DNA from 3 places in the Streptomyces sp. NPDC002564 genome. Region 2 is predicted to be linked to each of the others. Evidence: riboswitches for the same ligand, from Rfam matches in the RefSeq annotation. Region 2 holds a riboswitch; each other region holds the start of a gene.
What was found. A riboswitch is a leader RNA that binds a small molecule or an ion and turns the genes downstream of it on or off. The one in region 2 is predicted to bind cobalamin.

Region 1: another riboswitch for cobalamin. It lies ahead of ACFYXE_RS10030 (CoA-acylating methylmalonate-semialdehyde dehydrogenase); the one in region 2 lies ahead of cobN (cobaltochelatase subunit CobN).
Region 3: another riboswitch for cobalamin. It lies ahead of ACFYXE_RS03760 (ribonucleoside-diphosphate reductase subunit alpha); the one in region 2 lies ahead of cobN (cobaltochelatase subunit CobN).

The regions. Positions count from the first base shown of each region.
Region 1 covers NZ_JBIARE010000002.1:848,267-855,463, forward strand. Annotated here, with positions in the region: gene ACFYXE_RS10000 (acyl-CoA dehydrogenase family protein) at 1-1,069, shown strand, start outside; gene ACFYXE_RS10005 (SDR family oxidoreductase) at 1,066-1,836, shown strand; gene ACFYXE_RS10010 (transporter substrate-binding domain-containing protein) at 1,961-2,683, opposite strand; gene ACFYXE_RS10015 (VOC family protein) at 2,734-3,165, opposite strand; gene ACFYXE_RS10020 (GntR family transcriptional regulator) at 3,334-4,017, shown strand; gene ACFYXE_RS10025 (SCO0607 family lipoprotein) at 4,099-4,428, shown strand; cobalamin riboswitch at 4,558-4,737, shown strand; gene ACFYXE_RS10030 (CoA-acylating methylmalonate-semialdehyde dehydrogenase) at 4,948-6,447, shown strand; gene ACFYXE_RS10035 (acyl-CoA dehydrogenase family protein) at 6,453-7,197, shown strand, end outside.
Region 2 covers NZ_JBIARE010000007.1:324,920-332,116, reverse strand. Annotated here, with positions in the region: gene cobN (cobaltochelatase subunit CobN) at 1-2,755, opposite strand, end outside; cobalamin riboswitch at 2,793-2,913, opposite strand; gene ACFYXE_RS25600 (cobalamin biosynthesis protein CobG) at 3,037-4,308, shown strand; gene ACFYXE_RS25595 (precorrin-8X methylmutase) at 4,305-4,946, shown strand; gene ACFYXE_RS25590 (precorrin-2 C(20)-methyltransferase) at 4,943-6,496, shown strand; gene ACFYXE_RS25585 (cobalt-precorrin-6A reductase) at 6,522-7,197, opposite strand, start outside.
Region 3 covers NZ_JBIARE010000001.1:818,499-825,695, reverse strand. Annotated here, with positions in the region: gene mctP (monocarboxylate uptake permease MctP) at 1-889, shown strand, start outside; gene ACFYXE_RS03765 (GNAT family N-acetyltransferase) at 996-1,499, shown strand; cobalamin riboswitch at 1,561-1,697, shown strand; gene ACFYXE_RS03760 (ribonucleoside-diphosphate reductase subunit alpha) at 1,829-4,228, shown strand; gene ACFYXE_RS03755 (ribonucleotide-diphosphate reductase subunit beta) at 4,228-5,250, shown strand; gene ACFYXE_RS03750 (cytochrome P450) at 5,317-6,690, opposite strand; gene cyc1 (epi-isozizaene synthase) at 6,687-7,197, opposite strand, start outside.

The DNA of each region.
Region 1 (7,197 bases), on a different contig from region 2:
GGCCGAGGCGCAGCGGCAGGGCCTGTGGAACCTCTTCCACCCGCACCCGGAGTGGGGTCCCGGCCTGACCAACCTGGAGTACGCGACACTGGCCGAGATCATGGGCCGCAGCGCGCACCTCGCCCCCGAGGCCACCAACTGCAACGCGCCGGACACCGGGAACATGGAGGTCCTCACGCTGTTCGGGACCGACGAGCACAAGGAGAAGTGGCTCAAGCCGCTCCTCGCGGGCGAGATCGCCTCCGCGTTCGCCATGACCGAACCCGCGGTCGCCAGCTCCGACGCCCGCAACATCGAGATGCGGATGGTCCGCGACGGCGACGACTACGTCCTCAACGGCCGCAAGTGGTGGACCTCCAACGCCCTGCACCGCAACTGCCGCGTGCTCATCGTGATGGGCAAGACCGACCCGGACGGGCCGAGCCACCGCCAGCAGAGCATGATGGTCGTCCCCCTCGACACCCCGGGCGTCACGGTCCTGCGCGGCTTGCCCGTCTTCGGCTACCAGGACCGCGAGGGCCACGCCGAGGTGCTGTTCGAGGACGTACGCGTGCCCCGCACCGCCCTGCTCGCGGGCGAGGGCGACGGCTTCATGATCAGCCAGGCGCGCCTCGGTCCCGGCCGCATCCACCACTGCATGCGCACCGTCGGCATGGCGGAGCGCGCCCTCGATCTGATGATCGACCGCGCGCAGTCGCGTACGACGTTCGGCGCGCCGCTGTCCGACCGCGCCAACATCCAGGACTGGATCGCCGAGTCCCGCGTCGAGATCGACATGGCCCGCCTGCTGACCCTCAAGGCGGCGCACCTGATGGACACCGTGGGCAACAAGGAGGCCCGCACGGAGATCGCCGCGATCAAGGTCGCCGCCCCCGAGGTCGCGCTCAAGGTCGTCGACCGGGCGATCCAGGTGCACGGCGGCGCCGGGGTCAGCGACGACTTCCCGCTCGCGAGCATGTACGCCCACCTGCGCACCCTCCGGCTCGCCGACGGCCCCGACGAGGTGCACAAGCGCACCATCGCGCTGCGGGAACTGCGCCGTCGCGAGACCGAACGGAACGCGGGATGAGCGGCCCCGTGACGGGGAAGGGCCCCCTGGCGGGGAAGGTCGCCGTCGTCACGGGCGCCTCGCGGGGCATCGGCCTCGCCGCCGCGGCGGCCCTGCGCGACCGCGGCGCGCAGGTCGTCATCACCTCGCGCAGCGAGGAGCGCGCCAAGGACGCGGCCGCCCAACTCGGTGCGGGCGTCGACGGGTTCGGCGCCCATGCCACCGACGAGGCCGCCGCGCGCGCCTGCGTCGAGCACACGGTCGCCACCTACGGCAGCCTCGACATCCTGGTCAACAACGCCGGGACGAACCCCGCGTACGGCCCGGTCGTCGACCAGGACCACGGCCGCTTCGCGAAGACCATGGACGTCAACCTCTGGGCGCCGATCCTGTGGACCTCCCTCGCGGTGAAGGCCTGGATGGGCGAGCACGGCGGGTCCGTCGTCAACACGGCCTCCATCGGCGGCTATACGGTCGCCCAGGACGTCGGCATCTACCACGTCTCCAAGGCCGCGCTCATCCACCTGACCAAACAGCTCGCCCTGGAACTCGCCCCGAAGGTCCGGGTGAACGCCATCGCACCCGGCGTCGTGCGGACCAGGCTCGCCGAGGCACTGTGGCAGGAGAACGAGCAGCGCGTCGCCGACGCCACGCCGCTGGGCCGCATCGGTGAACCGGAGGACCTGGGGGAGGCCGTGGCGTTCCTCGCGGGCGAGGGCGCCCGCTGGATCACCGGCGAGACGCTGGTCGTCGACGGCGGCCAGCTCCTCGGTCCGGGGCCGCTGTGAAGGAAGCCGTGACGGAGGCTTGGAAGGGGGCCTAGGAGGAAGCCGTGACGGAGGCCTGGAAGGGGGCCCAGAAAGAGGCCGTGGCGGGCGCTCGGCCCTCGGGTGCGGGCGGTGCGGCAGGCGCCTACCCGGGCGGCGCGGCCAGGGACTCGCTCCGGCCCGAGCGGCGCAGCGAGTCGGCGACGAATCCCGTGGCCTTGAGCTCCTCGACCAGGTCGTGGAGGAAGCGGACGGTCTCGGGCGCGCGCGTCCGCGTCGTGCCCACCGCCTGCCGGATCTCCATGAACCGGTCCTCGACCAGGCGCATCCCGGGGTGCGACGCCACGTACGCGGTCAGGGGCTGGCGGATGCCCGCCGCGACCTCCAGGCCCTCCGCACGGAAGACGTCGACGCCCTCGTCGCCGCGCACCACGCTCGCCTGCCGCAGCGTGCGGGAGAGGAAGAGGTCGTAGGCGGAGCCGCGCTTCACGCCGACCCGCACACCGGGCCGGTCGACGTCGGCAGCCGTCGTGAACGGCGCCTCCGCGGGCACGGCGTAGACGCCCTCGATGACGACGTACGGCGCGGTGAAGGCGACCTCGGCCTCGCGGGCCGGATCGACGGCGAGGAAACACAGGTCGGCCCGGCCCTCGGCCATCGCCTCGTACGACATGCGGGCCGCGTCGAAGCAGAGGAACTCCACGGGGAGGCCGAGCCGTGCGCCGGCCTCGCGCGCGATGTCCACGGTGATGCCGGAGGGGGCGGCCGCTGTGCCCTGGGCGAGCACCGGGTTGCCCAGGTTGACGGAGGCGCGCAGTACGCCGGTCGGCGCCAGGTCCTCGATGACGGCAGCGGGCGCGATCTTCATGCGGCGGAGTCTAGGACACCCTGTCGGATGCGCCGGTGGGCCGGGTGGCGTCAGGCGGCGAAGATCTGCGACGGGTCGGCGAAGGCCTTGAACTCCAGGGCGTTGCCGGCCGGGTCGAGGAGGAACATCGTCCACTGCTCGCCCTGGTGGCCCTCGAAGCGGACGTAGGGCTCGATGACGAACTCGACGCCCGCCGTCCGCAGCCGGTCGGCGAGCCGCCGGAACGCGGGTATCGGCAGGATCAGTCCGAAGTGCGGTACGGGCACGTCGTGGCCGTCGACCGGGTTGTGCACGCGCTGCGCCCGCTCCGGCACGAGATGGGTGACGAACTGGTGGCCGTGCAGGTCCCAGTCCACCCAGGTCTCCGCACTGCGGCCCTGCTCCAGGCCGAGCACCTCGCCGTAGAAGAGGCGCGCGGCGGCCAGGTCGTCGACCGGCACGGCCAGGTGGAACCGGGGGATTGCGGACTCCGTATCGCTCATGGTCGGCACTGCCCTTCCGTGCGGGGCGGCCGGGGAGCCGCCCGGTGCGAATGGCCCGACTGCCGGTGTGCCCGCAGTCGGTGACCCCATGAAGACATCCGGTGTCTCCATGCGGATATTAGGAGATAGGTCGCATGTTAACATTGTCGGCCCCGGGAGGAGCACGACATGAACGAGCTGGGGCAGGTGGCGCCCGCGCGGCGCCGGGGGCTTGCCGACGAGGTGGCGGACCGGATCCGGGAGGCCATCTTCAGCGGGGCCTACGCCCCGGGCGCGCAACTGCGCGAGGTGGAACTGTCGGTGGCGATGGACGTGAGCCGCGGCCCCGTGCGGGAGGCGCTGCGGCTCCTCGAGCGGGAGGGCCTCGTCCACTGCGCGTGGCATCGCGGCACGACGGTGACCGCGCTGACCCCCGATGACGTCGCCGAACTCGACAGTCTGCGCGGCGCGTTGGAGGACCTGGCCGTGGAGCGGATCGTCGCGCGCGCCTCGCAGGAGGACCTCGCCCGGCTGGACCGGAGCGCCGAGTTGATGGAACGGGCCGCCGACGCGCACGACTTGGTCCGGCGCGACATCGAGTTCCACGATGCCGTCTTCGCCGCCGGCGGGCACCGGCGCCTGGTCGAGGCGTGGGAGGGCATCCGCTGTCAGGTCCACCTGTTCCTGCTGACCCGGATCGGGCACAGTTCCCAGGGGTACCTCGACCGCGTGCCGCGTGAACATCGTGACCTCGTCGCCGCCCTGCGCACCCGCGATGCCGACATCGCGCGCGAGCGCTTCGCCGCGCACCGCCGACGCGCCGTCGACGTGGTCCTGGACGGCGAATCGGGTACCTCGACCACGGTCGGCTGAGTATCCGTACTCATGATCGTTCCTCGCGGGTCGCGGAGGCTGGTCCCCTCAGCCGACGAGAGGGAGCCAACCGTGCGCAGCATCATCCGAGTCAGCCCGGCAGGACGAGCCACCGGGAACCGTCGTGCGCGGTCCGTGGTGGGCCTCGCGCTCGCGGGCGTGAGCGCCGCCGCCGTGCTGACCGGGTGCTCCATGCAGGACGCGGTCTGCGGGGGCGAGGAGTACCCGATCCTGCTGGTGGGGAGCAGCGGTTCCGCCTGCCACCCCAAGGGCGAGGAGCCGCCGAAGGGGTACGCCCGTTACCCGGAGGGCAAGGTCCCCGAGCACGTCGGGGACAAGTGGGACACGTACTGGAACGACCACACGCTCGACAAGAACGGCAAGATCATCAAGCTGAAGGACGGTCAGTGAGGGGCTAGGCACCTCGCGGCGGCCCGCTCCGCGCCACCCTGTGTGTCCCCGTCCGGCCCGGGCGTCACCGGGCCGCAAGTGGGTGGCGTGAAAGACGGGGGTGGACTTACTAGGACGTCCAACTATATGTTCGTGACCAGAGCCCGCGGTGCAGGGAAGCCGGTGTGAATCCGGCGCGGTCCCGCCACTGTGACCGGGGAGTGCGTTCTCGCGAGTGATACGCCACTGACGGACAAGTCCCGTCGGGAAGGCGGGAGAACGCGCGCTGATCCGGGAGTCAGGATACCGGCCGCGGGGTGTTCCGTGTTGTCCACGAGGATGGAGCAGACACGCATGGCACCGGTCCGTACCCACGACCCAGGTGATCCGGCGAAGCGAGCGACGGCCCGCGCCGACGCCCGACTCCACGACGGCTCTTAGGCCTTCGCGTCCCACGACAGACCCGCCCGCGCCCCTCACCCGGTGGCGTCGTCGGCCTGCCGTGCCATCCCCGGACTCACCTGACGAGAGCAGGCTCTCATGGTCCGTGAACTGACACACTTCATCGGCGGCAAGCACGTGAGCGGCGCCTCCGGGCTCTTCGCCGACGTGTACGACCCCAACTCCGGCTCCGTGCAGGCACAGGTGCCGCTCGCCGGGCGGGCGGAGACGGAGGCGGCGATCGCCGACGCCGAGTCCGCCCAGCGCGCCTGGGGCGAGTGGAACCCGCAGCGCCGCGCCCGCGTGCTGCTGCGCTTCCTCCAACTCGTCGAGGGCGAGCGGGACGAGCTGGCCCGGCTGCTCTCCTGCGAACACGGCAAGACCGTCGCCGACGCCCACGGCGACCTGCAACGCGGCCTGGAGGTCGTGGAGTTCGCCGCCGGTATCCCGCACCTGCTCAAGGGCGAGTTCACCGACAACGCGGGCACCGGCATCGATGTGCACTCCCTGCGCGTGCCGCTCGGCGTCACCGCGGGCATCACCCCCTTCAACTTCCCCGCGATGATCCCGCTGTGGAAGGCGGCGCCCGCACTGGCCTGCGGAAACGCCTTCGTCCTCAAGCCGTCCGAGCGCGCCCCCTCGGTGCCGCTCCGGCTCGCCGAGCTGTTCGTCGAGGCGGGCCTGCCGCCCGGCGTGCTCAATGTCGTCAACGGCGGCAAGGAGAGCGTCGACACGCTCCTGGAGGACCCGCGCGTACAGGCGCTCGGCTTCGTCGGCTCCACGCCGATCGCCGCGCACATCTACGCCACCGCCGCGGCGCACGGCAAACGCGCCCAGTGCTTCGGCGGCGCCAAGAACCACATGATCGTGATGCCCGACGCCGACCTCGACCAGGCCGTGGACGCCCTGATCGGCGCCGGATACGGCTCGGCGGGCGAGCGCTGCATGGCCATCTCCGTCGCCGTCCCCGTCGGCGAGGAGACCGCCGACGCCCTCGTCGCCCGCCTCAAGGAGCGCGTCGCCGAGCTGCGCATCGGCCGCTCCGACGACCCGGCGGCGGACTTCGGCCCGCTGGTGAGCCGCGAGGCCCTCGACCGGGTCCGCCGCTACGTGGACATCGGCGTCAACGAAGGTGCCGAACTCGTCGTCGACGGGCGTGACTTCACCCTGCCCGGCCACGAGAACGGCTTCTTCGCCGGAGCGACCCTCTTCGACCGCGTCTCGCCGCGCATGCGGATCTACCGCGAGGAGATCTTCGGCCCGGTCCTGTGCGTGGCCCGCGCGGCGGACTACGAGGCCGCCCTGCGGCTGCCCACCGAGCACCCCTACGGCAACGGCGTCGCGATCTTCACCAGGGACGGCGACACCGCCCGCGACTTCACCCGCCGCGTCGGCGCCGGCATGGTCGGCGTGAACGTGCCGATCCCGGTACCCGTCGCCTACCACACCTTCGGCGGCTGGAAGCGGTCCGGGTTCGGCGACCTCAACCAGCACGGCCCCGACGCCGTCCGCTTCTACACCCGCACCAAGACCGTCACCTCGCGCTGGCCCTCCGGGACCAGGGAAGGCGCGAACTTCACCATCCCGACGATGGGATGAGCGCGATGACACCGACCGCCACCACCCTCACCAAGGACCAGCTCGCGCTCACCGAGGTCACCCTCGACTTCGCCGACGAACACCTCGCGCCGCACGCCGTCGCCTGGGACCGGGACAAGCACTTCCCCGTCGACGTGCTGCGCAAGGCCGCCGAACTGGGCCTCGGCGGCGTCTACGTACGGGAGGAGCACGGCGGTTCGGGGCTCGGCCGCGCCGACGGCACCCTCGTCTTCGAGGCCCTGGCCACCGGCTGCCCCTCCATCGCCGGCTACCTCTCCATCCACAACATGGTCGCCTGGATGATCGACCGGTACGGCGACGCGGCACAGCGCGCCCGCTGGCTGCCGGGACTGTGCAGCGCCGCCGCCCTCGGCAGCTACTGCCTCACCGAGCCCGGCGCCGGATCGGACGCCGCGGCCCTGCGCACCCGCGCCGAACGCGACGGCGACAGCTATGTGCTGACCGGCGTCAAACAGTTCATCTCGGGCGCGGGCGCCTCGCAGGTGTACGTCGTCATGGCCCGCACCGGAGAGGACGGCCCCGGCGGCATCTCGGCGTTCGTCGTCGAACGGGACGACGAAGGCCTCTCCTTCGGCGCCGACGAACGCAAGATGGGCTGGAACGCCCAGCCCACCCGTCAGGTCGTCCTCGACGGCGTGCGGATCCCCGCCGACCGCAGGCTCGGCGCCGAGGGCGACGGGTTCCGCATCGCCATGAACGGCCTCAACGGCGGCCGGCTCGGCATCGCGG
Region 2 (7,197 bases):
CGTCGCGGAAGAAGCCCGAGATGCGCAGCGTCACGTCGATGCGGGGGCGGCCGAGCTCCTCGTACGGGACGGCCTCCAGGCCGGTGACCCGGCGCGACGCGTCGTCCCAGACGGGGCGGACGCCGAGCAGCGCCATGGCCTCGGCCACGTCGTCGCCCGCGGTGCGCATCGCGCTGGTGCCCCACAGGGACAGGCCCACGGAGGTGGGGTAGTCGCCGTTGTCCGACCGGTACCGCTCGACCAGGGAGTCGGCCAGGGCCTGGCCGGTCTCCCACGCGAGGCGGGAGGGGACGGCCTTGGGGTCGACCGAGTAGAAGTTGCGGCCGGTCGGCAGGACGTTGACCAGGCCGCGCAGCGGGGAGCCCGAGGGGCCCGCGGGGACGAAGCCGCCGCGCAGCGCGTGCACCGCGTGGTCGAGCTCGGCGGTGGTGCCGGCCAGCCGCGGGACGACCTCGTGGGCCGCGAACTCCAGGACGGCGGCGACCTGTTCGCCGTGGCCCGCGGCCACCGAGGCGACCGCCGCCGGGTCCCAGCCCGCGTCGTCCATGGCCTGCACCAGGGCGCGGGCCTTCTCCTCCGCCTCGTCGGCGGTGACCCGGGTCGCCGCGGACTCGTCGAGGCCGAGCGCCTCGCGCAGGCCGGGCAGCGCGGCCGTGCCGCCCCAGATCTGGCGGGCGCGCAGGATCGCCAGGACGAGGTTGACGCGGTCGGCGGCGGCCGGGGCCTGGCCGAGCACGTGCAGTCCGTCGCGGATCTGGGCGTCCTTGATCTCGCAGAGCCAGCCGTCGACGTGCAGCAGGAAGTCGTCGAAGCCGTCGTCCTCGGGGCGCTCCTCGAGGCCGAGGTCGTGGTCCAGCTTCGCGGCCTGGATGAGCGTCCAGATCTGCGCGCGGATCGCGGGCAGCTTCGCCGGGTCCATGGAGCTGATCTGCGCGTACTCGTCGAGGAGTTGCTCCAGGCGCGCGATGTCGCCGTAGGAGTCGGCGCGCGCCATCGGCGGCACCAGGTGGTCGATGAGCGTGGCGTGCACGCGGCGCTTGGCCTGCGTGCCCTCGCCCGGGTCGTTGACCAGGAAGGGGTAGATCAGCGGCAGGTCGCCGAGCGCGGCGTCCGGGCCGCAGGCCGCCGACAGGCCCGCGTTCTTGCCGGGCAGCCACTCCAGGTTGCCGTGCTTGCCGAGGTGGATCATCGCGTCGGCGCCGAAGCCGCCGTCGGCCGCGGGGGCGGCGATCCAGCGGTAGGCGGCCAGGTAGTGGTGCGAGGGCGGCAGATCGGGGTCGTGGTAGATCGCGATGGGGTTCTCGCCGAAGCCGCGCGGCGGCTGGATGAGGATCAGCAGGTTCTCCCGGCGCAGGGCCGCGAGCACGATGTCGCCCTCCGGGTCGCCGCCCCGGCCCACGCGGGACGTGTCCAGGAACATCGTGCCCGGCGGGGGACCCCAGTGGCCCTCGACGGACTCCCGCAGCTCCGCGGGGAGCGTGGCGTACCAGCGCTTGTAGTCGGCGGCCGGGATGCGCACCGGGTTGGCGGCGAGCTGCTCCTCGGTGAGCCACTCCTGGTCGTGGCCGCCCGCGTCGATGAGCGCGCGGATCAGCTCGTCGCCGTCGCCGGAGACCAGGCCGGGCAGGTCGGCCTCGGGGCCGAAGTCGTAGCCCTCGGCGCGCAGCCTGCGCAGCAGCGCGACGGCGGACGCGGGGGTGTCGAGGCCCACCGCGTTGCCGATCCGGGAGTGCTTCGTCGGGTACGCGGACAGCACCAGGGCCAGCCGCTTGTCGGCCGCCGGTATGTGCTTGAGGCGGGCGTGCCGTACGGCGATGCCGGCGACCCGGGCCGCGCGCTCGGCGTCGGCCACGTACGCGGGCAGGCCGTCCTCGTCGATCTCCTTGAACGAGAACGGCACGGTGATCAGGCGGCCGTCGAACTCCGGCACCGCGATCTGGCTCGCGGCGTCCAGCGGCGAGACGCCCTCGTCGTTCTCCTCCCAGGAGGCGCGCGAACCGGTCAGGCACAGCGCCTGCAGGATCGGTACGTCCAGGCCGGTCAGGGCGCCCGCGTCCCACGACTCGTCGTCGCCGCCCGCGGAGGCCTCGGCGGGCTTGGTGCCGCCGGCCGCGAGGACCGTCGTGACGATCGTGTCGGCGGCGCGCAGCGTGTCGATCAGCTCGGGCTCGGGGGCGCGCAGCGAGGCCACGTACAGCGGCAGGGGCCGCGCCCCCGCGTCCTCGATCGCGCCGCACAGCGCGTCCACGAAGGCGGTGTTGCCGCTCATGTGGTGGGCGCGGTAGTAGAGCACCGCCACCGTCGGGCCCTCGACCGGGCGCGCGGTGCGCTCCAGCGGGCCCCAGGACGGGGCGGGCGCGGGCGGCTCGAAGCCGTGGCCGGTGAGCAGCACGGTGTCGGAGAGGAAGCGGGCGAGCTGCTCCAGGTTCGCCGGTCCGCCGTGCGCCAGGTAGGCGTGGGCCTCGGCGGCGATGCCGACCGGCACGGTGGAGGAGGCCATCAGCTGGGCGTCGGGCGCCTGTTCACCGGTGAGCACGACGACCGGGAGGCCGGTGCCGATGAGCTGGTCCAGGCCGTCCTGCCAGGCGCGGACACCGCCCAGGAGGCGCACGACGACGAGGTCGGCGCCGTCGAGCAGGGCGGGCAGCTCGGTGAGGTCGAGGCGGGCGGGGTTGGCGAACCGGTAGTCGACCGGGCCTCCCGCCGCGCGGGCGCTGAGCAGGTCGGTGTCGGAGGTCGACAACAGCAGAAGCATGCGGGCGCAGGCCTTCCTCGGGGTGTCCGCGCCCCGGGTGGTCGTATGGACGGCAGGAGTTCCTGGCTCGCCCCACACGGGGTGGGGTTCACAGTGGCGGGACCGCGCCGGATTCGCACCGGGCTTCCTCCCTCGGGTCCTGGTGGACCCACGCCGTCGCTGGCGTCGGCGGTCCGATGAGCGGACCGCCGCCTGCATAGTAAGTCCTGCCCGTCGCCGGTGGGGCGGGCACCTGCCGGGACGACCCGTCTCGCCGGGCGCCCCGCCGGATCCGCGTGGGTATGCTCGCCGCCATGCCGCCCACCCGAGCACCCTCCCCAGACCAGGGCGAATCCCTCATACGCGACCGGGGTGACGCCTGCCCCGGAGCCCTTCGCCTGCACCGCGCCGACGACGGCCGACTGGCCCGCCTCCGGCTGCCCGGCGGGCTTCTGACGTCCCGTCAGGCCGCCGTGCTGGGCACCGCGGCGGAGCGTCTGGCGGACGGGAACCTCAGCATCACCTCCCGCGGCAACATCGAGCTGCGCGGCCTCGGCGAGAGCTGCGGCGGCGAGCTCTCCCGGCTGCTCGCGGACGCCGGCCTGCTGCCCTCCGAGCGGCACGAGCGCGTCCGCAACATCGTGGCGTCCCCGCTGGCGGGAACCGACGGACTCGGCCACGCCGACCTGCGGTGGTGGGTCCGTGAGCTGGACGCGCTGCTGTGCGCCGAGGAGTGGACGACGGACCTCTCCGGCCGCTTCCTGTTCGCCCTGGACGACGGGCGCGGGGACGTGGCCCGGCTCGGCGGCGATGTGACCTTGATCGCAGAATCGGGCGGCACGGCGGTCGTCCGGCTCGGGGGCCGCGCCTTCCGGGTGGCTGCCGCGGACGCGCCGCGCGCCGCCCTCGCCGCCGCCGGGGCGTTCCGCGCCGCCGCGGGCAACGGCGCCTGGCGGGTGGGGGAACTGCCCGGCGGGCACCCCGTGGACGTAGCCGGGGCCCTGGCCCAGGCGGGCGTCGACGCCGGTCCTGCCGAGGCGTGGGCCGTCTCCCGGAGCGCCCCGCCGGCCCCCGGCGTCGTCGGCCGCGCCGTGGCCGTCCACGCCCGGCTCGGCCGGGTCACCGCAGCCCAGTGGCGCGCCCTGCTCCCCCTGCCCGCCGACGAACTGCGCGTCACCCCGTGGCGCGGCTTCGTCCTGCCCGGCTTCGCCGACGGGGCGGACGCCCGCGCGCGACTGCGCGCACTGGCGGACGCCGGATACCTGACCACCGCCGACTCGCCCTGGCTGGGCGTGGGCGCCTGCACCGGCCGCCCCGGCTGCGCCAAGTCCCTCGCCGACGTCCGCGCGGACGCCGTGCCCGGCGCCGGCGGGCTGCCCGTCCACTGGTCCGGCTGCGAACGGCGCTGCGGCCACCCGCGCGGCGACTGGGTCGACGTCCTCGCCACCGGCGACGGCACCTATGAGGTGACGGTGCGCGTCCCGGGCGAGGAGTGGACGCCCGTCACGGGCGGCACCTTGACCGAGACGGTCACCACGGCACGTACCACTCCGACAACGACGGCCACGAAATGAGCGAGAGCACAGTGTTCGACTACGAGAAGGACGGCGCGGCGATCTACCGCGAGTCCTTTGCCACCATCCGCGCGGAGGCCGACCTCGGCGGTCTGCCCGCCGACGTCAGCCAGGTCGCGGTCCGGATGATCCACGCCTGCGGGATGGTCGACCTCGTGCAGGACCTCGCGTACAGCCCGCGGGTGATCGCCGACGCCCGCAAGGCGCTGCGCGACGGCGCGCCGATCCTGTGCGACGCGAACATGGTCGCCAGCGGCGTCACCCGCAAGCGGCTGCCCGCCGACAACGACGTGATCTGCACCCTGGCCGACCCGTCCGTGCCCGACCTCGCGGCCCGCCTCGGCACCACCCGCAGCGCCGCCGCCCTGGAACTGTGGCGCGACCGCCTCGACGGCTCGGTCGTCGCCATCGGCAACGCGCCCACCGCGCTCTTCCGCCTCCTGGAGATGATCGAGGAGGGCGCGCCGCGTCCGGCCGCCGTGCTCGGCATCCCGGTCGGCTTCGTCGGCGCGGCCGAGTCCAAGGACGCCCTGGCCGCGCACGCCTCGGGCCTGGAGTACCTGGTCGTCCGCGGCCGCCGGGGCGGCAGCGCCATGGCCGCGGCGGCGATCAACGCGATTGCGAGCGAGTCGGAGTGAACACCGCACAGCAGCAGGGCAGGCTCTACGGCGTCGGGCTCGGGCCCGGCGACCCGTCGCTGATGACCGTCCGCGCCGTCGAGGTGATCGCCGCCGCCGACGTCGTCGCGTACCACTCGGCCCGGCACGGCCGTTCCATAGCGCGCTCGATCGCGGCGGCGCACCTGCGCGCCGACCACATCGAGGAGGCGCTGGTCTACCCCGTCACCACGGAGACCACCGACCACCCCGGCGGCTACCGCGGGGCCCTCGACGACTTCTACGAGGAGGCCGCGGCCCGGCTCGCCGCCCACCTCGACGCGGGCCGCACGGTCGCCGTCCTCGCCGAGGGCGACCCGCTCTTCTACGGCTCCTACCAGCACATGCACAAGCGCCTGGCGCACCGCTACCCGACCGAGGTGATCCCCGGCGTGACCTCGGTCAGCGCGGCGGCGGCCCGCCTCGGCACCCCGCTGGTGGAGGCCGAGGAGGTGCTCACCGTGCTGCCCGGCACGCTCCCCGAGGAGGAGCTCGCCGCGCGCCTCGCGGCGACGGACTCGGCGGTCGTCATGAAGCTGGGCCGGACGTTCGGCACGGTGCGCGGCGCCCTGGAGCGGGCGGGCCGGCTCGACGAGGCCCGCTACGTCGAGCGGGCCACCATGGCGGGCGAGCGCACCGGCATGCTCGCCGAGGTGGACCCGGACTCGGTGCCGTACTTCTCCGTGGCGGTGCTGCCGAGCCGGGTGGCGCCGCTGACCGGCGGCCCCGCGCCGGAGCCGGTTTCGGGGACCCCGGAGCGGGGCGAGGTCGTGGTGGTCGGCACGGGGCCCGCGGGGCCGCTGTGGCTGACGCCCGAGACGCGCGGGGCGCTGGCCGCGGCGGACGACCTGGTCGGCTACACCACGTACGTCGACCGGGTGCCGCACCGCCCCGGACAGCGGCGGCACGGCTCCGACAACCGCGTCGAGTCCGAACGCGCCGAGTTCGCCCTGGAGCTCGCCCGGCGCGGGCGGCGGGTGGCCGTCGTCTCGGGCGGCGACCCCGGCGTCTTCGCGATGGCCACGGCCGTCCTCGAGGTCGCCTCGCAGGACGCGTACGCGCAGGTGCGGGTCCGGGTGCTGCCCGGGGTGACCGCGGCGAACGCGGCGGCGGCCCGCGCGGGCGCGCCGCTCGGCCACGACTACGCCACGATCTCCCTCTCCGACCGCCTCAAGCCGTGGGAGGTCATCGCGGAACGGCTGGCCGCCGCCGCCTCCGCCGACCTGGTCCTCGCGCTCTACAACCCCGGTTCGCGCAGCCGTACCTGGCAGGTGGGCAAGGCCCGCGAACTCCTCCTCGAACACCGGGCGCCGGACACCCCGGTCGTCCTCGGCAGGGACGTCGGCGGCCCCGGGGAGAGCATCAGGACCGTCCGCCTGGCCGACCTCGACCCGGCCGAGGTGGACATGCGCACCCTCCTGATCGTCGGCTCCTCACAGACCCGCTGGGTCACCCGGCGATCCGGCGAGGAACAGATCGTCTGGACCCCGAGGCAGTACCCGGAGCCGCCGGGGACCCCGCAGCACCCCTAGGGGCGCGGGGAATTGCGCGACCGGCCTACGCGCCCCGGCGTCCTTCGCCGAGGAGGCGGCGGACCCAGTCCGCCGCCTCCTCGGGCGTGGCGACGACGGTCCCCGCCTCCGGCACGGCGGGCCGCCGGACGACGACGACCGGCACCCCCGCCTCGCGCGCGGCGACCAGTTTCGGCGCCGTCGCCGCACCCCCGCTGTCCTTGGTCACCACGACGTCGATCCGGTGCTCGCGCAACAGCGCCCGTTCCCCGTCCAGCGTGAACGGCCCGCGGTTTAGGAGGACCTCCGTGCGCGCCGGGTACGGCGGCTCGGGCGCGTCGACGGAGCGTACGAGGAACCACAGGGCGGCGAGCTCCTCGCCCGCGAACGCGGCGAGGCCCATCCGCCCGGTGGTCAGGAACACCCGCTCGCCCAGCGCGGGCAGCGCCCGCGCCGCCTCCGCCAGGGAGCCGACCGGGTGCCAGTCGTCGCCCGCACCCGCGACCCAGCCGGGCCGCCGCAGGGCGAGCAGGGGAACATGGGCGAGCGCGGCGGCCGTCGCCGCGTTGAACGAGATCGTCCCGGCGAAAGGATGGGTGGCGTCGATGAGCGCGTCCACGCCGTGCCCGCGCAGCCAGGCGGCCAGCCCCTCCGCCCCGCCGAATCCGCCGACGCGGACCTCGCCCGGCGGCATCCGGGGCGCCGCGACCCGCCCCGCGAGG
Region 3 (7,197 bases), on a different contig from region 2:
GCTCGCGCCGGGCGAGTCGGGGCAGTGGACCTACGCCACGCTGGCGCTCGGCTCCGCGCTCGCCCTGTTCATGTACCCGCACTCGATCACCGCGACCCTCTCCTCCAAGAGCCGCAACGTGATCCGCCGCAACACCACCATCCTGCCGCTCTACTCGCTGATGCTGGGCCTGCTCGCGCTGCTCGGCTTCATGGCGATCGCGGCCGGGGTGAAGGTGGAGAACGGCCAGCTGGCCATCCCCCAGCTGTTCGAGGACATGTTCCCCGACTGGTTCACCGGTGTCGCCTTCGCCGCCATCGGCATCGGCGCGCTCGTGCCGGCGGCCATCATGTCGATCGCGGCCGCGAATCTCTTCACCCGCAACATCTACAAGGACTTCCTCAAGCCGGACGCCACGCCCGAGCAGGAGACCAAGGTCTCCAAGCTGGTCTCGCTGCTGGTCAAGGTCGGCGCGCTGGCCTTCGTGCTCACCATGGACAAGACCGTCGCGATCAACTTCCAGCTGCTCGGCGGCATCTGGATCCTGCAGACCATGCCCGCCCTGGTCGGCGGCCTGTTCACCCGCTGGTTCCACCGCTGGGCGCTGCTCGCGGGCTGGGCGGTCGGCATGGTCTACGGCACGGTCGCCGCGTACGGGGTGGCCTCGCCGACGCAGAAGCACTTCGGCGGCTCGTCCGACGAGATCCCCGGCATCGGTGAGATCGGCTACATCGGCCTCACCGCGTTCGTGCTGAACGTGGTGGTCACCGTGGTCCTCACGTTCGTCCTGAAGGCCCTCAAGGCCCCCGAGGGCATCGACGAGACCTCCCCCGGGGACTACACGGCCGACGCGGGCGACCCCGGCGTCATGGAGGAACTGCCCAAGGCGACGGCGGGCTCCGGGCACTGACCCTGCCCCGCCGCTCCCCGCGCACGAACGCACGAACCCACGAAACTGACGAAGGCCGCCGGAAAACCGGCGGCCTTCGCCGTGCCGCTGTTGCACACTGCGCCCCATGGACATCACGATCAGGCCCGCCCGCCCCGAGGAGTACCCGGCGCTGGGCGATCTCACCGGACAGGCCTATCTCGGCGACGGACACCTGACGGACCCCGGCGACCCCTATCTGGGCGTGCTGCGGGACGTGGCCGGGCGCGCGGCGCGGGCCGAGGTCCTGGTGGCCGTGGCGGACGGCACACCGGACGCCGCGGTGCTCGGCTGCGTGACCTTCGTGCCCGCGCCCGGACCCATGTCGGACATCGCCCGGGAGGGCCAGGCGGAGATCCGCATGCTGGCCGTGTCCCCCGCCGCACGCGGCCGGGGCGCGGGCGAGACACTGGTACGGGAATGCCTGCGGCGCGCCAGGGAGGCGGGCCGCGACGGTCTCGTCCTGTCCACCCAGCCCTCGATGCACGCGGCCCACCGGCTCTACGAACGCCTGGGCTTCCGGCGCACCCCGCAGCGGGACTGGCAGCCGGTCGAGGACCTGACGCTGCTCACCTACGAGTTGACGTTCTAGGACAGTCTCCGCACGCCGACCCCTCGACGCCGACACAAGATGTGGGCCTGCTTCAGAAACCCGGCACAAGATGTATGCTCGTGCTCGCTGTCGTCGCAGGGGAATCCGGTGCAAGTCCGGAACTGTCCCGCAACGGTGTACGTGTACGCATTCGTCGTGCGCGGAGTCCGAGGACCTGCCGGCAGTGCACCCGTGCCGTCCGGCCCGGGTGCCGACCGTCCGGGCCTCGTGGAATGGGCCGGTGGACGCGGTACGCCACCCTGCCCGGGTGCGCCCGTGTGTGCCGATCCCCTCCCCCAGGCCCAGAGCCGAGCGAGGGAGAGCTCCACGTGACCATCGCGCCTGCCGAACCTGCGTCAGCGCTGTCGCTGCCGACCGCCGAGGGTACCGACGGGCCAGGGGCCGCGCTGCTGCGCACCCTGACCGACCTCACCGCCGACCTCCCCGACGCCGATCCCGGCCGGGTCGCCGCCGCCGCGTTGCGCGGCCGGTCGGCGCGGGCCGACGAGGCGGAGCTGCGGGAGCTCGCGACCGAGGCAGCCGCGGGGCTCATCTCCGAGGACCCGGCGTACTCCCGGCTCGCCGCCCGGCTCCTGAGCCTGTCCATCGCCGCCGAGGCGGCCTCGCAGGGCGTGCGCTCCTTCACCGAGTCGGTCGCCGTCGGGCACCGCGAGGGTCTGATCGCCGACCGCACCGCCGCCTTCGTGACCGCCCACGCGGCCCGCCTCGACGCGCTCGTGGACGCCGCCCACGCGGACGGCGCCGACTTCCGCTTCGGCTACTTCGGCCTGCGCACGCTGCACAGCCGCTACCTGCTGCGCCACCCGATCACCCGGCAGGTCGTCGAGACCCCGCAGCACTTCATGCTGCGCGTCGCCGCGGGCCTGGCCGAGGACGAGAGCACCCGCGCCGTCGACGAGGTGGCCGCGCTGTACGGCCTGATGAGCCGCCTGGACTACCTGCCGTCCTCGCCGACGCTCTTCAACTCCGGCACCCGCCACCCGCAGATGTCGTCCTGCTACCTGCTCGACTCCCCGCTGGACGAGCTCGACTCCATCTACGACCGCTACCACCAGGTCGCGCGCCTCTCCAAGCACGCCGGCGGCATCGGCCTCTCGTACTCCCGCATCCGCTCCCGCGGCTCGCTGATCCGCGGCACGAACGGGCACTCCAACGGCATCGTGCCGTTCCTCAAGACGCTGGACGCCTCGGTGGCCGCGGTGAACCAGGGCGGGCGGCGCAAGGGCGCGGCCGCGGTGTACCTGGAGACCTGGCACTCCGACATCGAGGAGTTCCTGGAGCTGCGCGACAACACCGGTGAGGACGCGCGCCGCACGCACAACCTGAACCTCGCGCACTGGATCCCCGACGAGTTCATGCGCCGGGTGGCCGCCGACCGGCCGTGGTCGCTGTTCTCGCCGTCCGACGTGCCCGACCTCGTCGACCTGTGGGGCGAGGAGTTCGACGCCGCCTACCGCGCGGCGGAGGCCGCGGGCCTGGCGAAGAAGACCATCCCGGCGCGCGAGCTGTACGGCCGCATGATGCGCACCCTCGCGCAGACCGGCAACGGCTGGATGACGTTCAAGGACGCCGCCAACCGCACCGCCAACCAGACGGCGGAGCCCGGCCACACCGTGCACTCGTCCAACCTGTGCACCGAGATCCTGGAGGTGACGGACGACGGGGAGACGGCCGTCTGCAACCTGGGCTCGGTCAACCTCGGCGCCTTCGTCGACCGGGCCGCCCAGGACATCGACTGGGAGCGCCTGGACGAGACCGTCCGCACGGCCGTCACCTTCCTCGACCGGGTCGTCGACATCAACTTCTACCCGACCGAGCAGGCCGGGCGCTCCAACGCCAGGTGGCGCCCGGTGGGCCTGGGCGCCATGGGCCTGCAGGACGTCTTCTTCCAGCTGAAGCTGCCGTTCGACTCCCCCGCCGCACGCGCCCTCTCGACCCGGATCGCCGAGCGGATCATGCTCGCCTCCTACGAGGCGTCCGCGGACCTCGCCGAGCGCAACGGCCCGCTGCCCGCCTGGGAGAAGACCCGCACCGCGCGCGGCGTGCTGCACCCCGACCACTACGGCGTCGAGCCGACCTGGCCGGAGCGGTGGGCGGCGCTGCGGGAACGTATCGCCGCGACCGGCATGCGCAACTCGCTGCTGCTGGCCATCGCGCCGACCGCGACCATCGCGTCCATCGCCGGTGTCTACGAGTGCATCGAGCCGCAGGTCTCCAACCTCTTCAAGCGCGAGACCCTGTCCGGCGAGTTCCTCCAGGTCAACTCCTACCTGGTGCAGGAGCTCAAGCGGCTCGGCGTGTGGGACGCCAAGACCCGTGAGGCGCTGCGCGAGGCCAACGGCTCGGTGCAGGGCTTCGACTGGGTGCCCGCGGACGTCCGCGAGCTGTACCGCACCGCGTGGGAGATCCCGCAGCGCGGCCTGATCGACATGGCCGCGGCGCGCACCCCCTACCTCGACCAGGCGCAGTCCCTGAACCTCTTCCTGGAGACGCCGACCATCGGCAAGCTCTCCTCGATGTACGCCTACGCCTGGCAGCAGGGCCTGAAGACCACGTACTACCTGCGCTCGCGCCCGGCGACGCGCATCGCCCGCGCGGCCGGCGGTACCCGGTCCGCCGCCGCGGCCCCCGTCCCCCAGCAGGTGACCGACCCCGACGCCGTCGCCTGCTCCCTGGAAAACCCCGAGTCCTGCGAGGCCTGCCAGTAATGAGCTCCACCACCCACAGCGAGAAGAACCTCCTCGACCCGGGCTTCGAGCTGACCCTGCGCCCCATGCGCTACCCGGACTTCTACGAGCGCTACCGGGACGCGATCAAGAACACCTGGACCGTCGAGGAGGTCGACCTCCACTCGGACGTCGCCGACCTGGCGAAGCTGTCCCCGGGCGAGCAGCACATGATCGGCCGTCTGGTCGCGTTCTTCGCGACGGGCGACTCGATCGTCTCCAACAACCTCGTGCTGACGCTGTACAAGCACATCAACTCCCCCGAGGCGCGGCTCTACCTGAGCCGTCAGCTCTTCGAGGAGGCCGTGCACGTCCAGTTCTATCTGACGCTGCTCGACACGTACCTGCCCGACCCGGAGGACCGCGCGGCCGCCTTCGACGCGGTCGAGGAGATCCCCTCGATCCGGGAGAAGGCCGAGTTCTGCTTCAAGTGGATGGACTCGGTCGAGAAGCTGGAGCGGCTGGAGACGCAGGCCGACCGCCGCCGCTTCCTGCTGAACCTGATCTGCTTCGCCGCGTGCATCGAGGGCCTGTTCTTCTACGGTGCCTTCGCCTACGTCTACTGGTTCCGCAGCCGCGGTCTGCTGCACGGCCTGGCGACGGGCACCAACTGGGTCTTCCGTGACGAGACGATGCACATGAGCTTCGCCTTCGACGTGGTCGACACGGTCCGCAAGGAGGAGCCCGAGCTCTTCGACGACGCGCTGCAGCAGCAGGTCACGGACATGCTCAAGGAGGCCGTCGAGGCCGAGCTGCAGTTCGCCCGCGACCTGTGCGGCGAGGGCCTGCCGGGCATGAACACCGACTCGATGCGCGAGTACCTGCAGTGCGTCGCCGACCAGCGGCTGCAGCGGCTCGGCTTCGCGCCGGTCTACGGCTCCGAGAACCCCTTCTCCTTCATGGAGCTGCAGGGCGTCCAGGAGCTGACGAACTTCTTCGAGCGGCGCCCCTCGGCCTACCAGGTCGCGGTCGAGGGCTCGGTCTCCTTCGACGACGAGTTCTAGCCCTGGCGCACGGCGCCCCCGGTGTGCCCGCCCGTCCTTCCCGGACGGTGCGGGCACATCCGTCGTTCAGCGCGCCCGGGCCCGCAGGACGAGCCGCTTGGGGTGCAGCGTGATGCCGATCCGGGTGTCGGTGTCGGTCTCGGCGACCCGTTCGAGACGCCACTTCGGGGCCACCGTGCCCAGGATCAGGGCGAGTTCGGCCAGGCTGAAGTGGTCGCCGGGGCACTTTCGGTTGCCGACGCTGAACGGCATCATCGCGAACTCCGGTACGTCACCGGCGCGTTCCGGATTCCAGCGGTCCGGGTCGAACTCCAGGTGCCGCTCGAAGGAACGCGGGTCGCGCTGCATCGCGTAGACGCTGTAGACGATGTCGGCGTCCGCCGGAATGCGATAGCCGCCCAGTTCGGTTTCGGCCACGGACCGGCGGGTGAATATCCAGGCCGCCGGCCGTATACGCATCGCCTCCGTGATGACATTGCGGGTGTGCGGCAGGTCCTTGAGATCGGCGAATGTGATCGCCCGATCCGGCGCCACGGAATTTACCTCTTCAACCAACCGCCTTTCCTGATCCGGGTGTTCGGTCATGAGATGGAACGTCCACGCCAGCGTCGACGCGACATTCTCCGCGCCGGCCACCACGAGCGAAACGACGTGGTCGTGGATCTCCTGATCGGTCAGGGGCCCGCCGGTTTCGTCCCGGGCCCGCAGCAATTCCGCGAGCAGGTCGTCCGGGCCGCCGGGACCGGACGCGCGGCGCTCCGCGACGATCTCGTCGACCAGCGCGTGCAGATCGGCGAGGGCGCTCTCGAACCGCCGGTTGGCGGGCGTCGGCACGCGGTAGAGCGGCCCGACCGAGAGCACCATGCGGCGGTAGAGCCCGTCGAAGACGGTGTGCAGCGAGTCGGCGATGCGGTCCGCCTTCTCGCCGATGGAGTCCACCTCCAGGAGCGAGCGGGAGACGATCCGCACCGCGGTGCGGAACATCTCGGCGCCGACGTCGACCGTCTCGTCCGGCCGCCAGCGGGCCGCCGTGGCGCGCGCCTCCTCCTCCATCACCTTGGCGTAGGCGGCGATCCGCTCGGGCCGGAAGGCGGGCTGCATCATGCGCCGCTGGCGCCGGTGCAGCTTGCCGTTGCTGGTCGCCACCCCCTTGCCGAGGAGCACCTCCAGGGTGTCCCAGAGGGGCCCGCCGACGATGTACTCCGGGTCCTTCAGGAGCGCGCCGACGAGCTCCGGGTCGCACACCGCGTAGGCCGTCCTGGGTCCCAGCCTGATCCGTACGAGGTCCCCGTGGTCGCGCAGCGCGGCCAGGAAGCCGAGGGGGTCGCGCACCAGGTGCAGGGCGTGGCCGAGCAGAGGCACCGCGCCGCGGACGAGCGGCGGGGTGCGCAGCGGGTCTCCCGACGTGGCGGGAGCGGGTATCGCGGATTCGACGCTCATTCCTCACCGACCAGTTTGTTTTCCGCCACTGCTTCTTCCGTCACATAGGGAGGCATGGACCTGTCGTCCCAGCTGTCGACCCGATAGCGACCGGATTCGTGATGGAACCAGTACACGGAAGAGAACCAGTTCCGCATGTTGAAGACGCACGATTTCACGGCGTCCGAGAGTTCCCCGCCGCGGCTGCTGCCGTCCGCCAGTTCATCGGCGAATCGCAGCACTTCCCTTTCCGCCTCCAGGAATTCCGTGACGCATCGACCGACCCGCCGGTGGACTTCCCGCACCGCCTCTTCGAGGGTCATTCCCTCGTGGTGGATGAGGCTGATCCCGAGATTGTGCAGTTCGTCGCCCGCGAGTTCTTTGGGGAGTGAGCAGAGGTCGTTGTACCAGGCCGAGAAGTCCTGGGTCGCCAGTGCCGCCCTGCGGTAGGCGGGGTGCTTGCGCACCGGGCCCGGCAGTTCGCACCGCGCGGTCGGCTCCAGGAGGTCGATCCACGCCCAGTGGGCG